2 linked regions of the Jeotgalibacillus aurantiacus genome follow. The protein of the gene in region 1 binds, or shares a complex with, the protein of each later gene. Links are inferred from orthologs where the notes say so. Each region holds a gene or a part of one and is shown on either strand. Other genes may lie near its edges. The genes, in order: H7968_RS06965 and H7968_RS07945.

Region 1 (7,064 bases):
GACGGCGTTTCCAAAAGGGTACTGCCAGGTATGAAAAACGGTATCCATCATGTAACGGGTGTGGAACATGATGAATCAGGAAAGCCGTCGGAATCTTCGTTTAACCGTCAGGTCCAAATGGATAAGCGGATGAAAAAGCTTGAATCTGTCACGCTTCATAAAGCAGTCGATCAAGATGGTGCCAAACACGACGATGCTGACATTTTATTCGTCGGATTCAACTCCACAAGGGGGGCAATCGAGGAAGCCGCAGCCAAACTTGAAGCAGGCGGTATCAAGGTGAATCATGCTCACATCAGGCTGCTTCATCCGTTTCCGGCAGAAGAGTTTGCTCCGCTTGCCGAGAAAGCTAAAAAGGTCATTGTCGTAGAGCACAATGCGACGGGTCAGCTGGCCTCCATTATTAAAATGAACGTCGGAATGGCTCACAAAATCAAAAGCCTGAAGAAATATGACGGGAATCCATTCCTGCCAAATGAACTGGAACTTTTAAGCAAGGAGCTGGTCTAAATGGTCACATTTAAGGACTTTCGCAACAACGTAAAACCTAACTGGTGTCCCGGCTGCGGTGATTTTTCTGTACAGGCTGCCATTCAGCGTGCTTCAGCGAATGCAGGGCTGACACCGGAAAATCTGGCGGTCATCTCTGGAATCGGCTGTTCAGGAAGAATCTCAGGATATATTAACTCATACGGATTCCACAGTATTCACGGACGTGCCCTGCCACTTGCGCAAGGTGTGAAAATGGCTAACCGTGACTTAACCGTTATTGCATCCGGTGGTGACGGCGATGGTTTCGCCATTGGTCTTGGTCATACGATTCACGCGATCAGACGTAACCTTGATATTACGTATATTGTCATGGACAATCAGATCTACGGACTGACAAAAGGCCAGACATCGCCAAGATCATCTGCGGGATTCAAGACGAAATCCACGCCTAAGGGATCCATTGAACCTTCGCTGAACCCGATGGAAATGGCGCTGACATCCGGTGCAACCTTTGTAGCACAAGGGTTCTCAACGGACCTGAAAGAGTTAACGAGCCTTATTGAACAGGGATTGAACCATAAAGGTTTTTCGCTGATCAATGTATTCAGTCCGTGTGTAACGTATAACAAGGTAAATACGTATGACTGGTTCAAGGAAAATCTGACGAAGCTTTCAGACATTGAGGCGTATGATCCTCATAATAAGGAAGCTGCGATGCAGACGCTGATGAAACATGACGGTCTTGTGACCGGACTCATCTATCAGGATAAAGAGCAGCCATCCTATCAGGAAATGATTGACGGATATCATGAAGAACCGTTAAGCAAACAGGATTTAGGGATGGACGAAGATGATTTCAACAAACTTGTGAAAGAATTTATGTAAAACAGGAGGCTGCCGGACAGAGGCAGCCTTTTACCTGTGCGTTTGACCCTTTTCTGTAAGTTAAGGCAATTTCACGACAGTAGGCTTGAGAATGTTGTAACAATGGTCATAACCATTTATACTAAAAGAATGTGCCATAAGCATGATCAGAACGGATCAGCTCTGATCGATTAAAGAAAGGGGAATGTCAGATGAATGAAGAACAGCGCCTGGCAGCACAAGACGCGGTTCAGACATCGAACAGCAAGAAGCAGGAAAAAGACTACAGTAAATATTTTCAGACCGTTTACAGTCCTCCTTCCCTGAAAGATGCCAAAAAGAGAGGTAAGGAAGACGTAAATTATCATAAAGACTTCTCCATCGATCCTGCTTTTGAAGGAATGGGGAAAGGAAGAAAGTTTTACATCAGAACTTACGGATGTCAGATGAACGAGCATGACACAGAAGTGATGGCAGGGATCTTTCTTCAACTGGGCTATGAACCGACCGATACAACAGAAGATGCAGACGTGATTTTACTGAACACATGTGCAATACGTGAAAATGCGGAAAATAAAGTGTTTGGTGAAATCGGACACCTGAAACCGCTGAAGCTTGAAAAGCCGGATCTTCTGATTGGTGTTTGTGGATGTATGTCACAGGAGGAATCTGTGGTTAATAAGATTCTGAAGACGCATCAACACATTGATATGATATTTGGAACGCACAATATTCACCGATTGCCAAACATTTTAAATGAGGCTTACCTGAGCAAGGAAATGGTCGTTGAAGTATGGTCAAAAGAAGGTGATGTCATTGAAAACCTTCCTAAGGTCCGTAAAGGCGCCATCAAAGGCTGGGTTAATATTATGTACGGCTGTGATAAATTCTGTACGTATTGTATCGTGCCATACACACGTGGTAAGGAGCGCAGCAGGCATCCTGAGGATATTATCCAGGAGGTTCGCCATCTGGCAGCCCAGGGTTATCAGGAAATTACCCTGTTAGGTCAGAACGTAAATGCTTACGGCAAGGATCTGGAAGGGATGGATTACGGACTCGGACAGCTGATGGATGAGCTGCGTAAAATTGATATACCGAGAATCCGTTTTACGACGAGTCATCCGCGTGATTTTGATGATTACCTGATCGAGGTACTCTCAAAAGGCGGAAATCTTGTGGAACATATTCATCTGCCTGTTCAGCACGGTTCATCAGAAATTCTGAAGCTGATGGCGAGAAAATACAGCCGGGAGCAGTTTTTAACACTTGTTGACAAGATTAAAAAAGCGATTCCGAATGCTGTCCTGACAACAGATATCATTGTAGGGTTCCCGAATGAAACAGAAGAGCAGTTTGAAGAAACGTTATCTCTATACCGTGAAGTCGGATTTGAGACAGCCTTTACGTATATATACTCACCGCGTGAAGGAACGCCGGCTGCTAAGATGAAAGATAACGTGCCGATGGAAGTCAAAAAAGAACGTTTACAGCGTCTGAATAATCTTGTCAATGAAATGTCGCTTGAAGCCATGAAGAAGCTTGAAGGACAGACGATGGAAGTACTTGTTGAAGGGGAGAGCAGAAAAAACCCTGAAGTACTATCCGGTTATACAAGAACGAGCAAGCTGGTGAACTTTAAAGCACCGAAATCAGTAATTGGTCAACGTGTCATGGTTAAAATAACGGAAGCCAAAACGTGGAGCCTGAATGGCGAGCTCGTGGAAGCTAAAGAACCGGCAGAGGTGAATGGATAATGGAGAAAAAATATACGAAAAAAGATATTATTGAGCGTGCAAAAGAGCTGGCTCAGATGATTACGGAGACAGAAGAAGTGGATTTCTTTAAGCGTGCTGAGGCACAGATTCAGGAAAACCAGAAAATCCGCGAAAAAATTGCCAGTCTGAGAAGTCTTCAGAAACAGGCTGTTAATTTTCAGCATTACGGCAAGCATGAAGCACTGAAAATGATCGAGGCAAAAATCGAAAAAGTTGAAAAAGAAATCGATGAAATTCCGATCGTACAGGAGTTTAAGCAGTCACAAACTGAAGTGAATGCACTTCTGCAAATCGTAGCGAATACAGTTTCCAACACGGTAACGGATGAAATTATCCGTCAGACCGGCGGAGATATTCTAAAAGGTGAAACAGGGGCACAGGTTAAAAACAGCCCTTACAATAGCTGTTCATGATCAAAAAGCTCTTCCGATACGGAAGAGCTTTTTTCAGATTGTTGAATTTCTAAATCGTGCCAGTTCATTCCTTCGCTTTTCTTTGTCTAGCTCCGGAGGGCAGGGACTAGCAAACTTCCCGTCCCCTCGTCCGATAAGTCAACATCAGCTCACTTCGTTCGCTGTGTTTCCTTTATCTCCGTCGGGGCCAGTCCAGTTTTTACGTCCCTAAACGCCCGCCTCCGCTTTTCTCGATGTCCAGCTGCGGCGACTAGCCCCTCGAGGTCATAAGTCAAAGATGAACGAGGGCGAAGATCAGCCCTCTTTTCATCTTCGCCTTATGCTTGTCGGGGCTGGACGAGTCGCCTCCGCTTTTCTCGATGTCTAGCTGCGGCGACTAGCCCCTCGAGTTCATAAGTCAAAGATGAACGAGGGCGAAGTTCAGCCCTCTTTTCATCTTCGCCTTATGCTTGTCGGGGCTGAACGAGTCGCCTCCGCTTTTCTAAGGCCGCGCGGTGAGCCAAGCTTTTGCTCCGCATTACGCTGTCTCACCAGTCGCTCCTCTGCCGCAGAAGTCTACGAAATGACCTGGCACTTTTAGTGTGATAACCCTCCACATCAATACCCTTTCATTATCACTATAAAGAGTGACGTTAATTTCAATTAACGAAAATTGACGTTTGTAATGAAAATTCAACCTTCTTTTAAACAAAAATCTCTATATGTGAAAGGAGCAATTTATCTAATTTGAATTTACTTCTGATTATTATTCGGAAAATTGACAATGATCCGAAATTTTAGGTAAAATGAAAAAGACTCTACAGGAGTTTTATTTAAAACAGAAAAATGAAAGCGATTACATAAGGAGGGAGGATTAGTTTAGTTAACCATCAGACCAATAAACAGGGGGAAAAGATCATGACATATGCTAATCCTAATACTGAAGGTGCTAAAGTTCATTTCAAGGAGCGTTACGATAACTACATAGGCGGTGAGTGGGTGGCTCCGGTTAAGGGACAGTATTTTGATAATCCTTCACCGGTTAATGGTAAAACATTCTGTCAGGTCGCACGTTCAACGGAAGAAGATATTGAAAAGGCACTTGATGCTGCTCATGCTGCCAAGGATGCCTGGGGCAAAACGTCCGTTACGGAGCGGTCTGTTATTTTAAATAAAATTGCTGATAGAATGGAAGAAAATCTTGAAATGCTTGCCGTAGCAGAAACGTGGGAAAACGGTAAAGCGGTCCGTGAAACATTAAATGCCGACCTGCCGCTGGCAATTGATCACTTCCGTTATTTTGCAGGCGTGATCCGTGCACAGGAAGGCTCAGCTGGAGAAATTGATCAGGATACCGTGGCTTATCATTTTCATGAGCCGCTTGGGGTTGTTGGTCAGATTATTCCTTGGAACTTCCCGCTTTTAATGGCAGTGTGGAAGCTTGCTCCTGCACTTGCTGCAGGAAACTGTGTCGTACTGAAACCGGCAGAACAGACGCCATCCTCCATTCTTGTCCTGATGGAACTCATTGAAGATCTGCTGCCAAAGGGCGTTGTTAATATTGTGAATGGTTTTGGACTTGAAGCCGGTAAACCGCTTGCTTCAAGTGACCGTATCGCTAAAATCGCATTCACCGGTGAAACAACGACAGGCCGTCTGATTATGCAGTATGCCTCTCAAAACCTGATTCCGGTTACACTTGAACTTGGAGGTAAGTCTCCAAATATTTTCTTTAAGGATATTATGGATCAGGACGATGATTTCGTTGACAAAGCAGTGGAAGGGCTATTAATGTTCGCGCTTAATCAGGGTGAGGTTTGTACATGTCCTTCACGTGCACTGATTCATGAAGACATTTATGATGCATTTATGGATCGGGTATTGAAAAGAGTAAAGGAAATCAATACCGGAAATCCACTGGACCCAGCCACGATGATGGGCGCACAGGCATCCACTGAGCAGATGGAGAAGATTCAATCTTACCTTCAGATCGGGAAAGAGGAAGGGGCAGAAGTTCTAACGGGTGGCTCGCTGAATAAAAAAGAGGGTGATTTTGCTGAAGGTTATTACATTCAGCCAACGATCTTTAAAGGAACAAATGATATGAGAATTTTCCAGGAGGAAATTTTCGGACCGGTTTTATCTGTTACCACATTTAAAACAGATGAAGAAGCGCTTGAAATCGCCAATGATACTCTATACGGATTAGGTGCAGGTATCTGGACGAGAAATATTAATACAGCCTATCGATTTGGACGAAACATCCAGGCTGGACGTGTTTGGACAAACTGTTATCATCAGTATCCGGCCCATGCAGCATTCGGAGGATACAAAATGTCCGGAATTGGCCGGGAAAACCACAAGATGATGCTGAACCATTACCAGCAGACGAAAAACCTGCTCGTAAGCTACAGTCCTACAAAGCTTGGATTCTTCTAAACCGATAAAATAAAGGTGGTGAAGAAATTGGTTGAGCGTGTGACCGCAACAGACGAAGCTGTTAAGCTGATCAAACTTCTGAAGGAAAAGCACGGTCCGATTATGTTCCATCAATCTGGCGGCTGCTGTGACGGAAGTTCACCAATGTGTTATCCGGAAGGGGATCTTTTAATCGGCAATCAGGATATAGAGCTCGGCAAAATTGACGGCAGTCCGTTTTACATGAATAAAAAACAGTATGACTACTGGAAGCACACCCAGATCATCATTGATGTCGTGGATGGAAGAGGCGGCATGTTTTCACTTGAGGGTGTTGAGGGTAAACGGTTCCTGTCAAGATCGCGGGCGTTTACAAAAGAAGAAAGAGAAGAATTGATGACGCAGGCTTAATCAAAAACCTGTACCTTATATGTAAGGTGCAGGTTTTTTGATGCTCATTGTAAACGTTTAGTATATTTGGTAAAGGGTATCATGAATAACAACAGAGGAGAGTGATAGGATGGAACATCATATTCAAGCATACTTTAGAAATGAAAGCGATGCTGAAACGGCGCTGGCAAAGCTTCAAAAATGTCCGATCAGGGATGCGAGAGTGGATTTAATTCCTGATGGCAATACAAATCCGTTTGTACTTCCTGCATTAAACTTTACGTCTAGCTCTTCACCTAACGCAGGGGTCATCACTGACGGTGATGCAATCAGCACGAAAGGTTCCTCAGAAAGATTCGATTATATACTCGAATTTTATGTTGAAGAACAAAACAGACGTGAAGCAGTTGACATTCTCGGGCAGACAGAAGCCCACCTGGATAAAGAAGCCTACGAAAAAATAAATAAATAACATAAAATCTCCGGTCTTATTTTAGACCGGAGATTTTATGTTGTAAATGATTCACCCATGAGGTCATTTCACGCCGGATCTGAGTGAAGTCTAAGCTTGCTTTTCAGGTTATCACTAAATAACAACGTTGTTATTTCGGAGACAGTGTCGTCAGGTTCTGGATGGTTGGTTCAGCCGATATAGATTCTTTTCTTTTTGGATAACCGGCCTCGATCAATAGATGATTAACGAGGGCCAGCGATATCTTTTTATTATCTA
Region 2 (6,865 bases), 200 kb from region 1 along the record:
CCATGTTCTTTCATAATATCGTCTAAACGGTCCAGTTCAACGATTAACGTTTCTAATCCAGTATTTTCAAAACGCATAAGAAAATTCCCTCCTGTCAATGCTTAAGTAAATAAATCATCTCAAGCTTAATAATAGTCGAAAAAAAAAGAAGTTGCAATTGTGTCACAGCGTAATTTAAAGTTTTTTGTGGCAAAACCATGACATTGCTTACGGTACTTTGCGCTATTCATATGGAGAATGGCTATGTATAATAAAGATAATAACGATTTGGGGGGAGAAATATGAAAGCTGTGATCAGAATAGGAGTAGTCATACTCGTTATCCTCCTCATTGGCTTTTATAGCGGCCCTTCCTTTCAGGAGAACGATATTCTTGAGAATGAATCCTTTACAACGGAGACAGGCCGGGACAGTCAGGAAGACAATATCCCTGCCTATACAGACAGTCTGACAAGGCCAAAATCAGGTATATCTGTGTATGTGGGGAGATCTCTTGAGGAGTTCAAGCAGGAATGGGGAGAGCCCGACAGAATGGACCCGGGAAAATTTGGTCAAACCTGGATGATCTATAAGAGTGAAGACTATTACCTGCAGGCGGCAATCAGAGACCAAAAAATATCTGCTATTTTTGCAATGGGGAATGGAGTTGACAGCTCCCCTTACTATTCAGGGCAGCCTGTGGATGAAATATACCGTTTCACAATGATTACAACTGAGATATTTGTTGAAGATGGAGAGGAGTCCTATCAATTTGAATTAAGTGAACAGGATCTCCATTCGAGACTGCTTGTACCATACGACGATTTATATGCACAGTTACTGATCGACTCAACAACAAACCGGCTAATGGGTGTCTATTTTATGGATAAACAAACACTGATCAGTCAGAGACCATATGAAAAAGAACCGACTGAGCAGGAGGGAATCTCAGAACCAGACCAGGAACTGCCTCAAAACCTTGAAGAAGTTAACAGAGCGAGAGAAGAACAGCTTTTTGATATGGTTAATTTTATCAGAAAAGAGAATGGGCTGTCAGCGCTTGAGCGGAATGAAGCAGCCTCAGATGCTGCAAGAGAATACAGCATTTCCATGGGGCAGGAAAGTACGGATGAAGACGTTGAGGAAGATACGGAAGAAATAAGCTCACTTGAAGAGAGACTGACGAACGTCAAAGAGCCTTATGAGTCCGCAGCAGAGAATACTGCTTATCAGTTTGATATTGCCCCATCAGTCGTACACGCTTGGATGAATTCAATGGAACACAGGAATACGATGCTTGATGACAAGTATACTCATACGGGATTAGGTGTTTACGGGTTGTATTTCACACAAAATTTTCTTGAAATACCACCCTCAGATAATGAAACTGCATCTCAGCCTGAAATTGAAAGAGCCGACTAGCTATCATGTCGGCTTTTTTTCATGAGAAGCTAGATGTCATAACTGATTTCTGATGAGTCTATTCCTTTTTTGAGGGAATCAGAAAAAATGATGCTGTTGCGTGGGCCAGTCTTTTATTGTCCGGTCCACTCAGCCATCCTTCAAGAACCATTGTTTTAGATCCGGTGTGGATGATTCGTGCATGAGCTTTTACATGTGGTCCTGACACGGACGCTGTGTAATGAATAGTCAGTTGACTCGTAACAGCACCAAATCCTTCGGGGGCTGCGCGATTTGCGAGCGTCCCCATCGCAGTGTCTATCGCTGTTGCTGTTATTCCGCCGTGAACAATGCCAAGAGAATTATAAAGCATAGGCGTTACTTGCATATGTATTGTAAGAATCTCTTCCTCATTTTCTGCTTTTAGATTGAATAAAGCACTGACATTGGATGTATAAAGACCCTTACGTTTGTCTATTAAGCCGTTTACTACCTGTTCCATAATCTTGCGTTCTTCTTCAGACGCATTTTCATAAAAGGATGTCACGGGATTCTCATCTGTAAAATTCATTTTTCTCCTCCTGACAGAAGTACAGATTTTTCTTGTTCATCATATCATAATTCCATCAAGGTCTGATGGAGGGGGATCACGATGAGTCCATTAAGTGCTGAGAAAGCTGCGTTTAAAAAATATCTTACAGAAAATCCGCATTTGATTGAAAAAGGAAGGAAGAGAGAGGTCTCGTGGCAGGAATTGTATGAGGAATGGATCCTTTTTAAAGATCAGGAACAGGATACATCAGATACGTTTATCCATACACTGAAAAAGAAGTTTAAGGAACTGGATCGTGAGCAGATTGAGTCTTATACAAGTCAGGTGCAGGACGTTATAGACCTGCTGAATGATGTGCTGGGGCATATTCAGCATAACCAGCAATCAAAAAATCAGTCATTTATGAGTCAGTGGAAGCAGGAATGATCAATTTCCTGAAAGCTCATTACATGTTATGATGGAGATGGAGGTGCTGAGATGCTGGCAACCATGGAAAGTATTCAACTGCTTGATGTATCTGATGAACTGGCTGAAATGATTTTAAAGTCTGAAGAGGCTGCGCATTATTTTCATTGCTATCAGGCATTAAAATCATCCCGTGAATCAATGGATAAAATATATAAATTTAATTCTTTAAAAGAGCTGTACGAAGAGGTGCAGCGATTTGGAAGATATCATCCTGATTACTCGAGGGTGATGAAGGAGATTAGGGAGACGAAACGTGATATGGATATGGATGATCATGTTGCGACCTTCAGAGTGGCTGAAAATCAGCTTCAGCAGCTGCTTGATGAAGTAAGCACGATTATCGGGAAGTCTGTATCTGAGAGTGTGAAGATTCCGACGGGTAATGCCTTTTTTGATTCCGGCTGCAGTGGTGGCTGCGGTTCAGGTGGAGGGTGTTCTTGTTCGGCATAAGCAAGGTTTATATGAATGCCGCTCATTATTTAACACTAAGGACCGTACTCATCCGTAGACTCCTGCGGCAGAGAAGCGACAGGTGAGACAGCGTATTGCGCAGCAATAGCTGGCTCACCGCGCGGCCTTCAGAAAAGTGGAGGCGACTCGTCCAGCCCCGACAAGCATAAGACGAAGGTGAAAAGAGGGCTGACCTTCGCCCTCGTTCAGCTTTGACTTATGACCTCGAGGGGCTAGTCGCCGGAGCTAGACAAAGGAAAGCGAAGGATGAGTCCGGTCCGGCTCTTAAAGGCATTACATAATTCCTCCTAAATACGAAATAAAAAGGGGACAACTCGAGAGCTGTCCCTTTTTTATGATTGATCAGTCGTTTGATAAAAGTTGCATGGCGATGTCCGGGCGGTCTGTGATGATGCCGTCTGCACCGTAGCGGATGAGGCGGTCCATGGTTTCAACGTCATTGACTGTCCAGTAGTCAATATGGATGTTAAGTGATGTTAAGAATTCAATGAAGCCTTGTGAGTCAAGTGGAACGACACCGTACTTTACAGGGATCTGGAGTGCATCAGCTCTTGGGTGATAGAGGTGTCCAAAACCGCTTTTATAAAGTGAGAAGGCTTTGCGGGCTTCGTTTTCACCTGCTCCGATTGCTACTCTTTCCTGAGCATAAAGAGAGAAGCGATCAATCTGTTCATCGTAAAAGCTTGTGACGAGAACGCGATCTTCAACGCCTGATTTTTCAATCAGTCTCCATAATTTTGATGGCATAAGGCTGCCTTCGTACGTATCAGGATCTTCCTTCATATCAATGTTGAACAGGTGATTCGGGAAGGCTTCAAAAAGCTCCTTCAGACTCAGGATTTTCTCGCCTTTGTCACGGAAGGACTGGCTGCCGGACAGGTCTCTGAAGTGATAGCCAAGATCAAATTCCTTTAATTCTTCAAGTGTATAATCTGCAACTCTTCCTGCGCCGTTTGTTGTACGGTCAATAAACTGGTCGTGGAAAACGATCAGTTCCTCATCCTTTGTCATTCGGATATCAATTTCAAACCCGTGCACGCCAAGGTCTGCCGCAGCCTGAAAAGCTGCCAAAGAACTTTCCGGTGCAAGATCGCTGCCGCCGCGATGGGCAAAGACTCTTGGCTTTTCGCCTTCAAAGAAAGGTTTTGCCGGACGTTTTACCGGTTTTGAAACGGCTTTTGTTCCAGCCCACAGAGCAGCTCCTGAAGCTGCAAGTGCAAGTCCGATCGTTAATTTTTTACCCATATTAAGTCCTCCATTTCGATATGTAATTGCCGGTCATTCTCTAATTAATGGTAGCATGACCGGACGTTTCTATACAAACGTAAAGCTATTTGAAGCGTATACAGTCTGAGCAGAGGTTACCACAGCAAAACATTTTTTCAAGCGGTACATAAAAACGGTGCCTGTATACGTAATCCCCGTCATGTCTTCTGACAAAGACAGTTTCTGCATTCAGTCTTTTTCCTCTCATTGCTCTGACAGCACATTTTTTTATGACATACTCAAGTTCTTCCTGTTTGAAAATTGAAGTTGAAAGATAAAGAAAAGGGATCCCTGCTTTCTTTTGCCATTCTGCCTGTTCGATCCGTTCGTCCTTTAACAGTTCCGAAGTAAAGATTGACCAGATTTCATTTAAGTCCATGCCGACTCCTCCACCATTGCCGATTCCTGTTTTATTGTGCTACAATTTACAATAAGAAAAATAGGTGAGGTACTTATTTATGCTAATTGAACGTCAAGGATTAATTGTCTGGCTGCACAGCTTAAAGCATGCAAAAACATTACGCCGATTTGGTAATGTTCATTACGTTTCAAGAAAAATGAAATATGTTTTATTATACTGCAATCAAAGTGAAATTGAAAAATTGACAGAAAAACTGTCGAATTATTCTTATGTAAAATCGGTTGAAGTATCTCTCCGGCCATTTATTAAAACAGAATATGAAAATGCAAAGCCGGATAAAGCGAAAGAGTATGATTACAAAATGGGTCTTTGACAACTAAAAAGCGGGAGCTTCCTTTAAGAAGCTGCCCGCTTTTTAGTTACCCGATTATGACAGGGGTGAAAGGTAACGGTTCATCCTGAGGATGCCTGTCAGGTACTGATAATACAATTCTTTTTCTGCAAACCGGTCTGATGGTTGAACCGTCAATGTAATGACTGGAATCCCGAGACCTTCAGCTGCTTCTTCAGTGAGCTTCAGCCTTTCTGATTTCTTTCCATCGAGAATGGGAATCCCTTCCCGGCATAAGTAGATCGCCTGGAAATTCCCCTCATCTGTTTTTTTCAGTACGAGTGCAAGTGAAAGCTTTTTCCCTTTTTTATTCTCCGTTTCCAATACGAGCAGTCTTTCTGCCCGGTGCCGGTTCGCTTTCATTAATTCTATCAGTTCATAAATATCTGAATACCCTTCTCCGAGTTCTATAAATCGCTGGATCATATTTTGACATCCTTTCAATGCATTCATAAGAAATTAAATCCAATGGGTGAGGTGACTGGAATGTATATTTTATCATTTATTGTTGTTGCTATTCTACTGCTTCTCTATTTTCTCCCTGTAAAAGAATCAGAACACTCAGCGGTTGATGATAAGTGGCTTGTACCTGCGATCATTTCAGCTCTTGTCGCATACGGGGTCATTGAGGCAGCCAAAGGCGAGGAATGGGAAGGAATTTCTCTCGAGCACCTTGAGAACGAGCTCGCACTTTTAGGATATTCAGCTCCAGTGAACGAACTGCTGGATCAGTTTGAAAGTAGTGTTCCCGGTCAAATTGATATATTTGGTAGTCAATTTGACGGGTGAATGATTAAAATATAGACCTTTCATCCTACCTGTCGTATAATAAAGAAAAAATGGGATGTGATGGGATGAAGTGGTTGCTGTCGTTATTTGTCTTTTTACTTTTGCTGTCAGCAGGGGGGTTAACCTACTGGCAATGGAAAGGTTATCATGAAGTTCATGCCTCTGAGGGAATAACATCTCTTTCACAAACCATTGATCTGATTAAAAAACCGGATTCACTCATTGTTGAACAGACTTTTCACCGTGTTCCTGATCAGGTGTTTACGATCAGCTGGCCTGAGACATCCACGGGCAGGGCATGTCCGATGGAAAATTGTGAGCGGATCAGCGAAGATCTGTTGCTCTTGTCTGAAGGAAAAGCCGGTGATATTACGCTTTCTTACACAATTCCTGTTACAACTGGACAACCCATCATGCTCGACAATTGGGTGGTGACGTTAGAATCAGCAGATATCCATTTCACTACTGTATCCATTACAGATCAGCTGCTGTCAGAGGGACAATGGATATCCAGTCTTCCGTATAAAGGTGCTGAAACACTGGAACTGATTCAATATACCGCTTTTGAAGGGAGAGGGGATGCAGGTGAATTAGTCTGGCTGCAAAACTCTTTACCAATTTACCAGACCCGGAACATGAATATTTATTCCACGCAGGAACCGGAAGTGGAGGAGCGAAGAGATCAGTTGAAGGATGTGTATGTGACCGTTGTTCATTCCAGTGAACTATCCGGCGCGCAGTTAGACGAAATCCTGGTACTTCAGGATGGCTATGATCCATCATCTGTCACGCGATTTCTTTACGAAAAATATGTGATGGATCACTACGCCGTGACACAGGATCAGTCATTTCTTATCGATGTGATGATCAGCGGCATATTTGGAGAGGATCCACTTTCTGATAAAGGATTACAGGCAATTGAAGTGATTCAAGGGCAGTTGTCAGGGGAAGAACAGCTGGAATGGGAAAGCTGGCTGCTGACGCTTGAAGAAACGCTGATTGAACCGGCAATATTTGATCAGAAATTCTCAGAACTTACAGGTGAAGGCACAACATTTTTTACAGACAACAGCTCTTCAGCTGAATTTACTCCTTATTACAGTATAGACAGCCGCGTTATTGAAGTGAATGAAGAACCGGTTGATGGGGCGGTCATGATAAACCGGGACGGAACCGCTTATTATTTA

What was found.
Region 2: the proteins of H7968_RS06965 (region 1) and H7968_RS07945 are in contact, whole or in part, in a crystal structure (PDB 6PRK), measured with the Bacillus subtilis proteins. The link is inferred for Jeotgalibacillus aurantiacus from one-to-one orthologs.

The regions. Positions count from the first base shown.
Region 1 is NZ_JACNMS010000002.1:425,174-432,237, reverse strand. The notes cover bases 1,831-4,829. They hold H7968_RS06965 (RicAFT regulatory complex protein RicA family protein), read left to right. Parts: upstream 1,831-3,112; coding sequence 3,113-3,547; downstream 3,548-4,829. Other genes in these bases: adh (aldehyde dehydrogenase), read left to right, coding at 4,445-4,829; miaB (tRNA (N6-isopentenyl adenosine(37)-C2)-methylthiotransferase MiaB), read left to right, coding at 1,831-3,113. In the rest of the region: H7968_RS06980 (2-oxoacid:acceptor oxidoreductase subunit alpha), read left to right, coding at 1-510; H7968_RS06975 (2-oxoacid:ferredoxin oxidoreductase subunit beta), read left to right, coding at 511-1,377; more of miaB, read left to right, coding at 1,569-1,830; more of adh, read left to right, coding at 4,830-5,965; H7968_RS06955 (DUF779 domain-containing protein), read left to right, coding at 5,993-6,355; H7968_RS06950 (hypothetical protein), read left to right, coding at 6,465-6,806; H7968_RS06945 (LacI family DNA-binding transcriptional regulator), read right to left, coding at 6,937-7,064. UniProt on the Bacillus subtilis protein: May work together with YlbF to regulate community development.
Region 2 is NZ_JACNMS010000002.1:623,902-630,766, reverse strand. What follows is about bases 1,330-4,129. They hold H7968_RS07945 (YlbF family regulator), read left to right. Parts: upstream 1,330-2,409; coding sequence 2,410-2,850; downstream 2,851-4,129. Other genes in these bases: H7968_RS07940 (glycerophosphodiester phosphodiesterase), read right to left, coding at 3,214-4,116; ylbD (YlbD family protein), read left to right, coding at 2,032-2,358; H7968_RS07955 (PaaI family thioesterase), read right to left, coding at 1,459-1,950; H7968_RS07960 (CAP domain-containing protein), read left to right, coding at 1,330-1,400. Outside these bases: H7968_RS07965 (YugN family protein), read right to left, coding at 1-77; more of H7968_RS07960, read left to right, coding at 282-1,329; H7968_RS07935 (hypothetical protein), read right to left, coding at 4,202-4,516; H7968_RS07930 (YlbG family protein), read left to right, coding at 4,596-4,871; H7968_RS07925 (DUF7147 family protein), read right to left, coding at 4,926-5,315; H7968_RS07920 (hypothetical protein), read left to right, coding at 5,376-5,678; H7968_RS07915 (stalk domain-containing protein), read left to right, coding at 5,744-6,865. UniProt on the Bacillus subtilis protein: Regulates sporulation prior to stage II. Positively controls the competence regulator ComK at a post-transcriptional level. May modulate the translation, stability or activity of ComS. May work together with YmcA to regulate community development.